DNA from 3 places in the Rhodococcus sp. MTM3W5.2 genome. Region 1 is predicted to be linked to each of the others. Evidence: riboswitches for the same ligand, from Rfam matches in the RefSeq annotation. Region 1 holds a riboswitch; each other region holds the start of a gene.

The links. Region 1 has a riboswitch for magnesium ahead of BTZ20_RS26460 (hypothetical protein). Riboswitches for the same ligand answer to the same signal wherever they lie in the genome.
Region 2: it holds a riboswitch for magnesium, as region 1 does, so the genes downstream of both, mgtE (magnesium transporter) here and BTZ20_RS26460 (hypothetical protein) in region 1, are expected to answer to the same signal.
Region 3: it holds a riboswitch for magnesium, as region 1 does, so the genes downstream of both, BTZ20_RS15415 (MgtC/SapB family protein) here and BTZ20_RS26460 (hypothetical protein) in region 1, are expected to answer to the same signal.

What each region holds. Positions count from the first base shown of each region.
Region 1 is NZ_CP019572.1:174,582-179,465, forward strand. Features, by position in the region: gene BTZ20_RS00800 (MFS transporter) at 1-954, opposite strand, end outside; gene BTZ20_RS00805 (hypothetical protein) at 1,052-1,939, opposite strand; gene BTZ20_RS26460 (hypothetical protein) at 2,147-2,353, opposite strand; M-box (ykoK) riboswitch at 2,655-2,828, opposite strand; M-box (ykoK) riboswitch at 3,076-3,249, shown strand; gene BTZ20_RS27510 (cation-transporting P-type ATPase) at 3,680-4,444, shown strand; gene mgtA (magnesium-translocating P-type ATPase) at 4,402-4,884, shown strand, end outside.
Region 2 is NZ_CP019572.1:1,917,909-1,922,792, reverse strand. Features, by position in the region: gene pgm (phosphoglucomutase (alpha-D-glucose-1,6-bisphosphate-dependent)) at 1-513, opposite strand, end outside; gene mgtE (magnesium transporter) at 627-2,003, opposite strand; M-box (ykoK) riboswitch at 2,356-2,526, opposite strand; gene crcB (fluoride efflux transporter CrcB) at 2,625-2,993, opposite strand; gene crcB (fluoride efflux transporter CrcB) at 2,990-3,733, opposite strand; gene BTZ20_RS08805 (LON peptidase substrate-binding domain-containing protein) at 3,743-4,378, opposite strand; partial or broken gene BTZ20_RS08800 (lipase family protein) at 4,580-4,884, shown strand, end outside.
Region 3 is NZ_CP019572.1:3,381,744-3,386,627, reverse strand. Features, by position in the region: partial or broken gene BTZ20_RS15425 (bifunctional [glutamine synthetase] adenylyltransferase/[glutamine synthetase]-adenylyl-L-tyrosine phosphorylase) at 1-582, shown strand, start outside; gene BTZ20_RS15420 (serine hydrolase domain-containing protein) at 590-1,690, opposite strand; M-box (ykoK) riboswitch at 1,863-2,036, shown strand; gene BTZ20_RS15415 (MgtC/SapB family protein) at 2,356-3,117, shown strand; gene BTZ20_RS15410 (hypothetical protein) at 3,288-3,815, shown strand; gene BTZ20_RS15405 (C40 family peptidase) at 3,918-4,448, shown strand; gene glnA (type I glutamate--ammonia ligase) at 4,605-4,884, opposite strand, start outside.

The DNA.
Region 1 (4,884 bases):
GATCGCCGCGCCCCAGCGCCAGTCGCCCGCATCGGTGGCCGACAGGGCGACAGCTCCTCCGAGGCCAACGATCAGGGTGGCACCGCCGGCCAACATCACCGGCCGGGCGCCGAGGCGGTCGAGGAATCGCGGTAGCGACAACGCGACGAGCATCGTGCCGAACCCATTGGCAGACAGGAGCATTGCCACTCCCGACTGGGTACCGCCGAGCGTGTCACGGACGTAGTTGACGGTGTTGACCATGATCACCGAACCCGCGGCGGCAACCACCAGGTTCAGGCCGAGTAGACCGCGTAGCCGCGGCGTGGCGGCGAAGATCCGCATGCCCACCGCGATCCGGTCCCGGAAGGTGTCCGCCGTGGCGGAACGGGCATTCGGGATGCGGGTCGCAATCACCAGGACGGCCGATACCGCGAATCCGATTGCGGTGCCGACGAACAACCAGTGGAAGCTGATGAGGGTCAGGACCGCGGCGGCCAGCATCGGGCTCAGCAGGGTCTCCATCGTCGCGGCGAGCTGCGCGGCCGAGAGCGCTCGGGTGTACTCGCGCTCGTCCGGCAGGATGTCGGGGATGATCGCCTGGTAGGTGGGGGTGTACGCGGCCGAGGCGGTTTGCAGCACCGGGATCAGCACGTAGATCTGCCAGATCTGGTCGATGAACGGCAGTGCCAGCACGACGGCGGCGCGAACAAGGTTGAGCCCGACCAGGAAGCGCCGGCGGGGAAAGCGGTCGGCGTAGGCGGCGACTATCGGCGCGACCGTGACGTACACAAACATCTTGATTGTCAGCGCGGTGCCCAGCACGGCGGCCGCGTCGGCACCGGCGAGCTCATAGGAGAGCAGTCCCAGTGCGACGGTGGTCAAACCGGTACCGAACAGTGACGACACCTGGGCGATGAACAGTCGCAGGTAGTCGCGGTTGGTGAACAGAGACGTGATCAACGGCTTTCGCATCGCGAACACTTTCTTCGAATGTCTGAAATGGGCGGGGTGGGTCACGGGTTCGTCGACAACTGCAGGTGCACATGGGTCCTCCTCCGGGGATGGTGCTTCAGTGCTGGTGGGCGGTGGCCACGAGGGTGAACGCCGCGGTGCGGACGGTGTCGCCGTGCTTGAAATCGAGGAAGAGTCGGTAGGTACCGGGGCCGGGTACCGCGGTGTGGAAGGTGATGTCGGGGCCGGAAGCAGTGACCCCATCGCCGGGTACGCCGTTCGGGTGAACGTGGATGTAGGCCAGGTCACCGGCCCGGAGCACCACCAGGTGGCCAAAGGCGGCCAGGTAGGGCTGCAGATCGGTGACCGGCCGGCCGTCCTTGCGCACGGTGAGTGTCAGCAGTTCGCCGTCTCCGGGAGCGAGATTTCCGTCGAGGATGACCTCGTAGCCGTCGACGACCGCGGTGCGAGTCTCGCTCGGGGTCGGTCGCGGATCGTAGGCGCCCGCGACGGCGAGATCCGCGCCCAGCGTGATCGTCCGCCCGAGCAGCGTGGGCGAGATGTCGGTGAACACGCGGTAGGACCCCGCCTCCGGCAGGTTCAGTCGAACCGACCAGGTGCCGTCGGCCGCGAGTTCGGGGTGCACGTGCCAGAACCCGGTCAGCTCGCGCTGCACCACGATCAGGTGCAGGTCACGGTCGTGGATCGGGGTGTAGCCGGTGACCGGTCGGCCGTCCGGGCCGAGGACGCGGAACCGGAAGTCGACGTCGCCCCGGCCGACGATGGTCTCGGCGAGGTCGAGTGTGTATCCGTCCTGCGTGATCTGGAGACCTCCGGGCGCGCTCGCGCCGTGACCGTGGTGGTCGGCCGGGGTGTGGTGTGCGTGGGCGGTGTGGTCGCGCACACCGTGGCCTGCGTGCGCCGGGGCCGCCGGATGCCCATGGTGGTGGTGAGCAGTGTGATCGGCGTGCGCAGCCTGGTGGTCGCCGTGCGTGTTGGTGCTCATGTCTCGGCCTCTCGTCGTGTGGTGTTCCCGCCGACCAAGTTAGTACCCCCGGGGGTATGCGCAAGGAGGCAAAGTATGGCGCGGGTCACGCGGGAAGCCCTGCTGGATCGCGGATCGGAGCCGGCCGGACGGGGTCAGCCCGCTTGGCGGCCAACTCCGCTCCGCCCTGAATCGGGGCGGAGGAGCCTTCGGGCGCGATCGGCAGTGTCACCAGCTACGCGCCTCGCCCGGGTGCGGGTGCCCGCCCATCGAGGCGGTGATCACCGCGACCGGCGTTCGCGACGCGTACAGGTTGGCGCGTTCCTGCGGGGTCAGATTGCGGTGCCCCCACAGCCGGTTCGCCGCGCGTCGAATCGTGTGCAGCGCCACGGACTCGCGTGCCGACGAAATAGGTTGCGTGATAACAAAAGCCACGGTCTTCTCCTGTCGGAGGAGCCGGTCCCATGGCAGAGACGATGCAGATCCGTCGAGTTGACGCCGCGCCGGAACTCAGCCGAGGCACTGGAGTGCTCACGACGAGGCCGGGATCGGGCTACCGAGGCGTCAGGTCGCAGAATGCTGATGCTGCGCCGGGGCCGGTTCGGAACGAAATGAAAGTCGTATACGGATACGGACTATCGCTGATACTCACTCGTTCCTCACCTCCTCGCAGACAAGACGCACGCGGGCGTCGACTCACACACGGGGAGGGCGCCAGGACGGCAAATGTCCTGGTCGGGCACCCCTCTCGTCAGAGCTTCGGCACTGCACGACGTGTCTCGAGGGGATCGAGAAGCCACTTTGGATAGACCCTTAATCCGGGAATACCTGTCCTAACCTTGGGCGTCTGTCGACGTCGTCAGATCAGTGGCCTGTGTTCATGCAGGAGCCTCGCCTAGCGAGGTGCTTACGCCGACCATGGTGCCGACACCCGCGATATATGTCAAACCGCAAGCGCGGTGGCGCATCAAGATCATTCCAACGACAGAAAAGGTTGCTGCGAAATGTTTTTCGCTGACAAGATGCCTGATTGTGCAGTTACACAACCAGTTTAGATCACTTGCTCGGCTTGACACCGTGACGCCGGTGCATCGCGGAGGTCGGTGATCAGTGGATGCAGGTTGACATCCGGCCGACCGCAATGGTTGCCTGTCGGCGCAGCACCTCGTTAGGTGAGGCGTCTGCACGAACACAGGCCACTGATCTCACGACGTCGAGAGACGCCCAAGGTCAGGACAGGTCTCCCCGGCTTAAGGGGTGACCCAAAGTGGCTTCCCACAGTGGTGTGGGACACGTCGTGCAGTGCCAAAACTCGTACGTGGGGGTGTCGAATTCGGCAGGGCGACTCGTTCGTGTCGGTATTCACACGCGGTCGCGTCGCGGCCTCGATCCTGCCCTTCTGTGCTGTGGACACACCGTCGCGGAGCTTCGTCCCCCTGGACGTGCCCGCATTCGAACCCGGGAGGTGACCACCGTGGACGAACCGCCGAGTCGATATCCGGCCTCGCCTGGATTCCTCACCGCCGGTGTCCATCGCGCCCGCTAGTCGCGGACACCGTCGGACCCTTCGCGCGCGGCAACTCGCCGCGATCATTCTCGCGACAGTCACAGTCGCAGAGCTTATTTCGTCGTGCCCGGACATTAGCGAGTTCGTGTGCGACCGAGAGATCTGTCATGTCGAAAACAAGTGTCGCGGCACCCCCGGGGCGTCCGGGCAAGGCCGCCAAACGAAATAGTCAGTCTGTTCTCCCAGACCGTCAGATGGCGGAGCTCGCCGGATTCACCCGGCTGCGTCACCCGGGCGTCTACGCCGAACTGCACACCACTCCAAAGGGATTGAGATCAGACCAGATCGACCCGCTGCGCCGCAGGCACGGCAGCAACGAGGTCCGCCATGACCGACCGGCACCCGCAATTGTGCAGTTCCTCGCCACCTTCAAGAATCCGTTCATCTTGATCCTGCTGTTCATCGGCGTGATCATGTACATCACCGAGGTCTATCTGGCCGACCCAGAAGAGGGTCCCGACTACATGGGGATCAGCACGGTCGGCGTGATGATCCTGATCAGCGTCTCGTTGCGGTTCTGGCAGGAGTACCGGTCGGGACGGGCCTCGGAGGCGCTCAAGGCGATGGTGAGCACCACGGTCTCGACCACTCGCCAGATGGGCGACACTGTGGTGACCGCCGAGCTCCCCATCGAGCAGTTGGTGCCCGGAGACGTCGTCCAGCTCGCTGCCGGCGACATGATCCCCGCGGACATGCGGGTCGTGCGCGCCAAGGACCTGCAGGTCAACCAGGCGATGCTCACCGGCGAGTCGATGTCAGCGGAGAAGACGGGCGATCCGGTCGCCGGCCTCGAACCCGATCGGATCCTCGAGGCCGGGAACCTCGCGTTCATGGGCACCTCGGTGGTGTCCGGATCGGGGACCGCCGTCGTGATCCACACCGGGGACGACACCTACTTCGGTGCGATGACCGAGGGTTGGGTACGTCTCGTCCCGAGACCAGCTTCGACATCGGGGTGAAGAAGGTCAGCTTCTTGTTGATCCGCTTCATGGTCATCATGGTGCCTGCGGTGTTCATCATCAACGGACTCACCAAGGACTGGAGCCAGGCGCTGCTGTTCGGCGTCGCGACCGCGGTCGGGCTGACGCCGGAGATGCTTCCGCTGATCGTCACCGCCAATCTTGCCAAGGGCGCGCTGTACATGTCCCGGCACAAGGTGATCATCAAGCAGCTCAATGCTATTCAGAACTTCGGTGCGATGGACGTGCTGTGCACGGACAAGACGGGAACACTCACCGAGGACCGAATCGTGCTGGAGGAGCACCTGGACACGGCCGGCAGGCTCAGTACCGACACGCTGCGTCTGGCCACGATGAACTCGGTGTTCCAGACCGGGCTGCGCAACCTCCTCGATGGCGCCGTCGTCGAGGCCGCGGGCCCGGACCTGGTCGAGCGGATC
Region 2 (4,884 bases), 1.7 Mb from region 1:
TGCGGTAGCGGTGCTGTCGGCGGGGCCACCGTGTGGCGGGTTGTACTTGAATCCGCCGTCGCGTGGCGGGTTGTGTGAGGGCGTCACCACGATGCCGTCTGCCGGTGCGGCCGTGCCAGAGGCGTTGTGCCGCAGAATCGCATGACTGACCGCCGGGGTCGGGGTGTAGCGGCCCCCGGAATCGATCATCACCACAACGTCATTGGCCGCGAGGACTTCGAGCGCGCTGGTCCAGGCGGGCTCGGAGAGCGCATGGGTGTCGCGGCCGAGGAACAGCGGACCTGTGATCGACCGACGTGCCCGATACTCGGCGATGGCCTGCGTGGTGGCGAGGATGTGCGCCTCGTTGAAGGCGCCGTCCAGGCTGGATCCGCGGTGCCCTGACGTGCCGAACGCGACCCGTTCGTCCGGGTTCTCCTGGTCCGGGATGCGGCTGTAATAGGCCGTCACCAACTGCGCGAGGTCCTCGAGATCCTGCGGCTGGGCGAGCGTTCCTGCTCGATCGTGCGCCACGACGCGCCTCCTCGGTCGGTGATTGTCGGTCAGCACCATTCGATCACGCGAGCACGTTGTATGCGACGGGGGATGGAACCGCAGTGAGGGCGGTTCCATCCCCGTGTCGTGCGTCAGGCGATCAGATCGGCGAGGAACCAGTAGGCGAAACCGAAGTAGATGAACACGCCGACGAGGTCCATGATCGAGGTGATGAGCGGTGCGCTCAGTGTCGCGGGATCGGTGCCGATCTTGCGGGCGAGGAAGGGCAGCAGCGAGCCGAGCACACCGCCGACCACGGTGCAGGTGAGCATGCTCAGGCCGACGATGGCCAGGACCTCACCACCGATGTCACCCTTGGTGAAGTAGGTGAGAACGACCTCGAGGACGGCGATGGAGGCGCCGAGCGCGAGCGCTACGCCTAGCTCGCGACGGATGACGAATCCGATATCGCGCCACCGCAACTGCATCTGCCCCAACGCCATCGACCGAAGGACAAGGGTCGCCGACTGACTGCCGGTATTGCCGCCCATATCGATGATCGGAGCGAGGAAGGCGGCCAGGATGATGACCTCCGCGAGAATGTCTTCTTGCGCCGCAACGAAATTGCTGGTGATCAGACCGAACACGGTCAACAGCCCGAGCCAGAAGACCCGCGTTCCGTAGATGCGGAAGAACGAGGAGTCCTTCAGATCGAGATCCGGACCTCCGATCGCGGACGTTCCGCCGTAGCGGGCCAGCTGGGTCGCATCCTGTTCGCGATCGATGTCCATCGCATCATCGACGGTCACGATGCCGATCATGCGTTCTTCGCCATCGACAACCGGTACAGCGAGCATGTTGTAACGCCGGATGTATTCGGTGGCTTTGTCATCCGGATCATCGCTACGCACGAGAACGGGGTCGGTCTGCATCAGCTCCTCGACCTTGGTGTCCGCGCGGTTGAGCACCAGCTCGCGCAGCGGGATCGTGCCACGGAGGCGACCGTCGCCGTCGATCACGTACACGACATTGATCGTTTCCTTGTCCGGCGCGCTCGTTCGCAACTCCTGCAGCGAGTCGCCGACGGTCATTCCCGCGCTCACCGTCGCATAGGCCGAGGTGGTCACCGATCCCGCCGTGCCCTCGGGGTAGGCCGCCAGCCTCAGCACGTCCTCCCGCTCGGCCTGGGCCAGCAGTGGTATCAGTCGCTCACGGCCATCCGAACTCAGCCGGTTGTACAGGTCGGCGCGCTCATCCGGGGGTAGGTCCCCGATCAACGTCGCAGCAGGTCCCGACGGCGTGGCGGCCAGAACGGCATCCTGCTCGGCATCGAGTAGCTCGACGAACAGGCGCGCCTGCTCCCGGGACGGCAGTGTGAGCAGAAGTGCCGACACCTGCTGGGGAGCGGCATGACGCAGGACTTCCGCGATGTCGGCCGGTGGATACTCCCGGACCAACCGACGGAAGGCGTCCGGGTCCGGATTCTGTAGCAGCATCCGGACGGACACGATGATTTCTTCACGGTTCATGATGACCTCACTCGAATCGGCTGCTGGGTCTCAACAGCCGCGAAAACCGCATGCCGCAACCGGGTTTCGGCAGACGGAAGCCCAAAAGGACCGCCGATCGGCACACAGAGGGTGACCGCCGACGCACGGACAGCGTCGGGGCGAAAGAACGGGAACCCGCGTCAGCCGCCCAGCATGGGCGGCCGTGAACTCAGCGCCGCTGAGACGGCGTGGGAGTAGACGACGGAGGGTGATCGCAAGCCCCGGAACTACTCGGACTCGGACTCATGCCATCACCTCCCGGCGGTCGAGGCGCACGCGGGCGCCGAACGATGCAAGCGCGGGAGAAGGGCCGGACGACAGAGGTCGCGGCTCAGCACCCCTTCTCGACAGAGCTTTGGCACTGCACGGCGTAACCCGCGATGCGGGAGCCACTTGGGCTCAACCCTTCGTCCGGGAGGAGCTGTCCTGACCCGGGGCGTCTCTCGACGTTTGGGGTCAGTGGCCTGTGTCCGTGCAGACGCCTCACCTAGCGAGGTGCATGCGGCGAACAGCTAAACAGACATTCGCCGGCGACGCAAACCTCCCCCTCCATGGAGCCATGAATACGTCTACGCCACAATGCATTCCGCGCGGTTTCGATCACACGAACAAGGCGTGGGCGACGGCGAACCCCAGGGCAGCGGCGGCGATCCCGGCCGCGACGCTGATCACGACGTTGGCCAGCGCGTACAAACGCACCCCGTCCTCGACGAGCCGGACCGTCTCGTAGCCGAAGGTGCTGTACGTGGTCAGCGCACCACAGAATCCGGTGCCAACCAGGGCCATCACGTGACTGCCCGAACCTGTCGCGGCGCCGACAAGCGCACCGAGGATCAGCGATCCGATCACGTTCACGGTGAGGGTCCCCCACGGGAACTCGCTGTCCGTGCGGGAGCCGACGGCGCGGTCGAGCAGGAATCGCGTTGGCGCGCCGACCATTCCGCCGAGGACGACCAGCACCACCGTCACGGCCGGTCCTCGGTGAAGTGCACCCGCTCGACGCCCTCCAGGGTCACGGTGGCCTCGGTGAGCAGTTCACCGATGCCGTCCAGGAACCCGCGGATCCGCTCCTCGGTGTCCACCGCGACCACCAGCAGCGGCAACCCGTCGGCCAGGTCGAGGAGCCGGGTGGTGTGGATGTGCGCGGACGCGCCATACCCCTCGACACCCCGCCACACACTGGCCCCACTCAGCCCGGCGGCACGGGCGCGCTTGACGATCTCCTGGTACTTCGGCTTGTGATGCCAGAGGTCGTCCTGCCCGAGGATGATCGACAGCCGCATCTCCGTGCGTGAGTAAGACATGTCAGATTCCTTTCCCGGCGACGGCACCGGTGACGAGCCGTGCGCCCCACACCCCACAAGAACGGCGGCGAGCGCCGCGATCACCGTCCCGAAGAGATAGCCGAACGCGATCGGATAGTTGCCGGACGCGAGCAGCCCCCGGACCTCGACCGCATAGGTCGAGAACGTGGTGAAGCCGCCGAGCACCCCGACCCCGAGGAACGGCCGGAGCAACCGGTGCGCCGTCCAGACCTCGGTGATGAGCACCATGAGGATGCCGATCAGCAGGCAACCGATCACGTTGGTGATCAGCGTCGCCCACGGGATCTCCCTGGTCGGCATCGCGTGCGCGATGCCATATCTCGCCAGCGCACCGATCCCGCCGCCGAGCGCGACCACCGCGAGTAGCGATCCCTCCCCGCGCATGTCGATCACCTACTCCGACAGCCTGAACCGCACCGCGGCGATCACGTCGCCGAGGGCCTCGGCCAGGACCGTCAGACGTTCGCGCGGCCCGGGCGCCGACAGCAACCTCAGCCGATCCACCGCGACGAGCGGGAGGGTTGCCGCGAGGGCGTAGACGCGGTCGCCCATCTCACCCGGCAACTCGTCCAACCTGGGAAACCCCGGCACGGGGATGCCGCGGACCGCGGCGGACCGGCTCAGCAGCCCACCGAGTTCGTCCACCAGCGCGCCGACCTCGTCGATCGAGTCCGACCTGTAGTCCGTGCCCTCGTCGGGCCACGGTTCCACGTCCGCCCGCGGGTAGGGGTTGTCCGGCAGCCAGCGCCGCACCCGGATCCGGCCCTCGCCCACGCAGCCGAGCAGCAGTCGCCCGCCCGGCACCCGCTCGTAATCGACGATCCGCGCCACGGTCCCGATGTCGGTTCGCTCGTCGCCACCACCCACCTCGTGGCCGCGGGTGATGAGGACCACGCCGAATCGCCGCAGGTCCGGGGACGAGGTCAGGTCTTCGACCATCTCCAGGTAGCGCGGCTCGAACACCTGTAACGGCAGCAGTTCACCGGGCAGCAGCACGGACCCGAGCGGGAACATCGGCAGAGCATCCACGGTCACAGCATGCCCTCGATCCGGGTGTCGCGCCGATAACCGCGAAAGACCGCGCCGATCTTCGCTAGTGTGAGCTACGTCATGGTGCGGAAGTACTTGACGAACGGCGGTGAGCCACATGGTGCGGAGTGCGTCACTCCGGCACGAGGCCGCGCCCTGGGGCGCGAGTTCGGTATCCCCCACCCTTCATCGGAGGATTCGATGAGAGTCACACTCAGAGATTCCGCTACGGCCATCCTTGCGGCACTCGCGCTGGCCTTCTCGCCTGCGATCACCGCGCCGACCGCGGCCGCACAGGCCCAGCCGCTGATGCCCGCGCCCGACCCCGACCCGTTCTACTGGGCGCCACCGGATCTCGCCGCAAGGGCGAACGGCGAGATCCTCCGCAGCAGACCGGTCGACGTCTCCCGATTCGGGAACGCGGACGGCTGGCAGGTCGCCTACCGCTCCACGAACTCGTCGGGCCACCCGGTGGCTGCCGTGACGACCGTCCTCGTCCCGCGCGG
Region 3 (4,884 bases), 2.5 Mb from region 1:
GCGCAGGCCTGGGAGATCCAGGCGCTGCTGCGCGCACACACCGCCGCGGGGGACCCGGACCTGGCCCTGCGGTTCCTGCACATGATCGACGAGACCCGGTACCCGGAGGGTGGGGTCTCCGAACAGGCGGTCCGCGAGATCCGGCGGATCAAGGCCAGGGTCGACTCCGAGCGGTTGCCGCGCGGCGCCGATCCGGCCACTCACACCAAGCTCGGACGCGGCGGCCTGGCCGACGTGGAGTGGACGGTGCAGCTGATCCAGCTCCGGCACGCCCACGACGTGCCCGCCCTCCACAACACCTCGACCCTCCAGACGCTGGACGCGATCGGCGCGGCGGAACTGATGAGCGAGACGGACATCGAGCTGCTGCGCGAGGCCTGGCTCACGGCGACCAAGGCCCGCAACGCCCTTGTCCTGGTGCGCGGCAAGCCAACCGACCAGCTGCCGGGGCCGGGCCGGGTGCTGTCCGCGGTCGCGCAGGTCGCAGGCTGGAATTCCGGCGACGCAGGGGAGTTCCTGGACAACTACCTGCGCGTCACGCGCCGGGCGAAGGCCGTGGTGGAGCACACCTTCGGCGCCTGACCGGGACTCACGGGCAGAGCGCGTGCGAGAGCAGCGCCTCGCTGTCGGTCTGCTGGGTCGGGATCTGGGTGAGGGTGATGGTCACCGCCCTGCCCTCGGTGCTCGCGCCGGACAGGGTGTAGTAGCCGGGGATCCCGCCGGTGTGGCCGACGTACCTGACCCCGCACGGCAGGTCGGTGGATCCGACGCCCAGGCCGTAACCCATGCCCTCGGCCTCGGAAGCGGCAGGCAGCGCCTTCGTCATCTCGTCCAGTTGCGCACGGGGAACAACCTTCCCGTCGAGCAGGGCGAGCCAGAACTTGTTGAGGTCGCGGCCGGTGGAGACCAGGGCACCCGCCGACCACGGGACCGAGGGTTCGATCATCGAGACGTCGGTGACGACGCCGTCGACGTCCTGGTATCCGGAGGGGTGCGGGCCCCGGATCGCGCGCTCGCCGGGGCCGGGTAGGTAGGTGTCCTCGAGGCCCTGCGGGCCGAGGATGCGGGTGGTGAGCTCGTCGGTGTAACTGTGCCGGGTCACCGCCTCGATCAGCATGCCCAGAACGATGTAGTTGGTGTTGGTGTAGAGGAATCGGGATCCCGGCGGGAACTGTGCCGGTTTGGCCATCGCGATCGCCACCGCCTGGGCCGGGGTGATCGTGCGGTTCTCGTTCGCGGCGACCAGTTCGTCCGCCCCCGGCTCGCCCGCGAACTCGGGCAGCCCGCTGCGATGCTGCATGAGCTGCCGGACCGTGATCGCCGTGCCGTCCCCGCCCGGGCCTGCGATCACGCCGGGCAGGTAGCCCTCGATGGCACGGTCCAGATCGATCTTTCCCTCTGCGACGAGTTGCATGATGATCGCGGACGTGAAGGTCTTGGTGATGCTGCCCACTCGGACTCGACTGTTGTCGGCGATCTCGGCGCCGGTCGCGCGGTCGCCGAGACCGCTCGTCAGGACCGTGGTGGTGCGGTTGGCGCTCACGGTCGTCACGGCGCCGACGACCCCCGCGCTCGTCAAGCCGTCGAGGTCGTTCTGCAGGGTGCGGGTGCGCTCGAAATCCACACAGCCGCTGAGCAGTAGGGCGATCGCGGCGATGGCGGTTGTCAGCACCGGCTTCTGGTGTCGCATGTCGATGACCGTACGGACGGGGCCGATCGGTGTCATCGGGGTTGCCCCTGATCTGTGCCCTGATATTCGGTCGGGGGAGTGGCCGCGGTGACCGGATCGGCGGTCGGCGTCGTCGGCGCGCGGCGTTGCGGGCGGGTTGCCCCGCCCATGCATCGCGCCTACGGTGGAAAACGCAGCACCTCGTTAGGCGAGGCTCCTGCACGAACACAGGCCACTGATCTGACGACGTCGAGAGACGCCCAAGGTTAGGACAGATCTCCCCGGATTAAGGGGTGATCCGAAGTGGCTTCTCGGAGTGATCCGGGATACGTCGTGCAGTGTCAAAGCCCTTACGTGGAGGTGTCATGTCGACGGAATCCATATCGCTGGAGGTGGATTCGGCCTCGTGTGCTCGCAGGTTCCACCCGCGACGGTGTCCAACCGTTCGCATCAGCTAGACGCACGAGGAGGTGACCACCGTGGACGACCCGCCCAGTGGAGTTCTGACGCAACATGATTCGGCCGACGGTGGTCGCTCGGGCGACTAGCCCCGCCCACTTCGGTCATTCCCCTCGCGACCTCGGCGTCGCGTTTGAGCCCGCGGCATGCGATGTCGCGGAGCAAACCCGTGCTGCGCGCCACCTGCGGTCGGCCGCCGATTCGGCACGTGGAACTAGGAGTTTGTGATGGATACGACGGTGATCATCCTGCGCGTCGTGCTCGGCCTCACGCTGGGCGCTGCGGTCGGGATCGAGCGACAGTGGCGGTCCAGGCTGGCCGGGCTCCGGACCAACGCATTGGTCAGTCTGGGGGCGACACTCTTCGTGATCCTGGGGGCCTACAGCTTCGACGGTCCGGGGGCGGACCCGACCCGCGTTGCCGCACAGATCGTTTCGGGCATCGGCTTCCTCGGGGCGGGGGTGATCATGAAGCAGGGCGCCTCGATCACCGGGCTTAACACGGCGGCAACGCTGTGGGCGACGGCTGCGATCGGTGCGCTGGCGGGCGGCGGGATGTACTGGGCCGCGGTGATCGGCACCGTGGCGATCATGACGGCGAACACGCTGTTGCGCCCGCTCGGGCGGTTGATGGATCACCAACCGGCCACCAAGGGGCGTGAGTTGCCTGCGGCGGAATACGTCTTCGAGGTCACGTGCCGCGACGACGCCGAGGCCCACGTGCGCGGGCTCGCCGTGCAGGCGGTCTCGCGCCCGGAGTTCCGGCTGCGATCCGTGCGCTCGTTCGATCTGCCCGAGACCGGCGAGGTGACGGTGATGGCGGAGCTGACGGCCGACGAACGGGACGACCGGTTGCTCGAGAGCGCGGTCAGCCGGCTCAGCATGGAGCCGCTGGTGACGCACGTGCGCTGGTCGGTGGAGACCGACTCTCGCTGCGCTCGGCCCGCCGCCGAGTGTGCAGCTGCCGTCGCCCGCCCTCGGCCGACGTGACGGTAGGTGCACACTCGGCGAAACGCCGCTGGAACTCGGACGATTGTCCATGTATCGGCGCCTGTTGGGGCCGGGGAATTGCGGCGTTTCGCTCACCCCCGCCGCGACCGGAAGTTACAGTCAGTCCTGGCTCGTCCTTCGTCTGCAAGGTGAGGATCGACATGAAACTGATGACCCGAACGTCAGTATCGGCCCTGTTCGCCGCGGCGGTGATTGCCGGAGCGGGAACCGCGCAGGCCGGCCCGATCGCCCCTGACGAGGGCCCGCCGCGACCTGTTGTCCCGGGGGTGCACCTGGTCGACCAGAACCAGAAACAGGCGGCGCTGGAGAACATGCTCAACGAGCTCAATCTCGGCTGGGCCAATGGCGGCGCGGCCGGAACGGCGATCGGCGCGGCCATCGGGCTCGGTGTTGGATGCCTCTCGATGTTCCCAGGCAGTCTCGCCGGCTGCATGATCGGGCTGCCGACCGGTGCCGTCACCGGCGCGCTCATCGGCATCGCCAATGGAAACCCCAAGGCGCAGAAGGCGATCGAGGACTACGTCAACACCCCTAGCGCGGGTGTCGCGCTCGCACCGGGACCCGGTGCGAGCGCTTCGGCGCGTACCAGACCGGGGAGTCGGTACGGATTCCGGCCGGGTAACCGACACATCACGCCAGGTACCCAAACATCACTAAACGGGTACCCATGCGGGTAGTTCTCCCGATGTCTCGATTAGATAACGAAGGGACTCTGGGTTCCGCCAGTAGATCGAGCCACACGAGGTATCGGTCAGCGGAACACCCGGAGGACCTCTCGCATGAGCAAGCACCGCCTGCAGAAGAACAACCGAATCGCCCGTGGTCTGTTGCTGGGGGCGATCACCGCGGGCGCGGTGATGATCCCCGTCGCCCCGGCGATGGCGCAGCCGCTGAGCATCCCGGGGGTGGGAAACTTCGAGATCCCCGGCCTGCCGCCGATGGGCGCGATCACCCCGGACGCCGTGGTCACGCACGGACAGCGCGCACTCGACGCCGCGCAGACCAAGATCGGCGCGCCCTACGTGTGGGGCGCGACCGGCCCCGACACCTTCGACTGCTCGGGTCTGGTCCAGTGGGCGTACCGGCAGGCGGGCGTGTCCGTGCCGCGGACCACCTATGACCAGATCAACGGCGGAACGCCGGTCGGCAAGGGTGACCTGCAGCCGGGCGACGTCGTGCTGTTCTACGGCACCGAGCACGTCGGCCTGTACGCAGGCGGCGGCATGGTCGTGCACGCGCCGACCCCAGGCCAGTCGGTCAAGCGGGCACCGCTCGACTCGATGCCCTTCACCGCCGCCCGGCGGTACTGACCCCTCAGGACAACGACGCCCCGACCAGAACTGGTCGGGGCGTCGTTGTGTGTTCAGTTGTTCAGCAGTTCGAACGACTCAGACGTCGCGTCGGCGGAGCCGACTTACACGTCGCGTCGGCGGAGCCGACTTACACGTCGCGTCGGCGGAGCCGACTTACACGTCGTAGTACAGCTGGAACTCGTACGGGTGCGGCCGCAGGTTGACCGGGGCGATCTCCTGCTCGCGCTTGATCGAGATCCAGGTCTCGATCAGGTCGGTCGTGAACACGCCACCCTCGGTGAGGTACTCGTGATCGGCCTCGAGGCGGTCGATGACCGTCGCCAGGCTGGTGGGGGCCTGCGGGATGTTGCGGGCCTCCTCCGGCGGGAGCTCGTAGAGGTCCTTGTCGACCGGCGCCATCGGCTCGATCTTGTTCTTGATGCCGTCCAGGCCG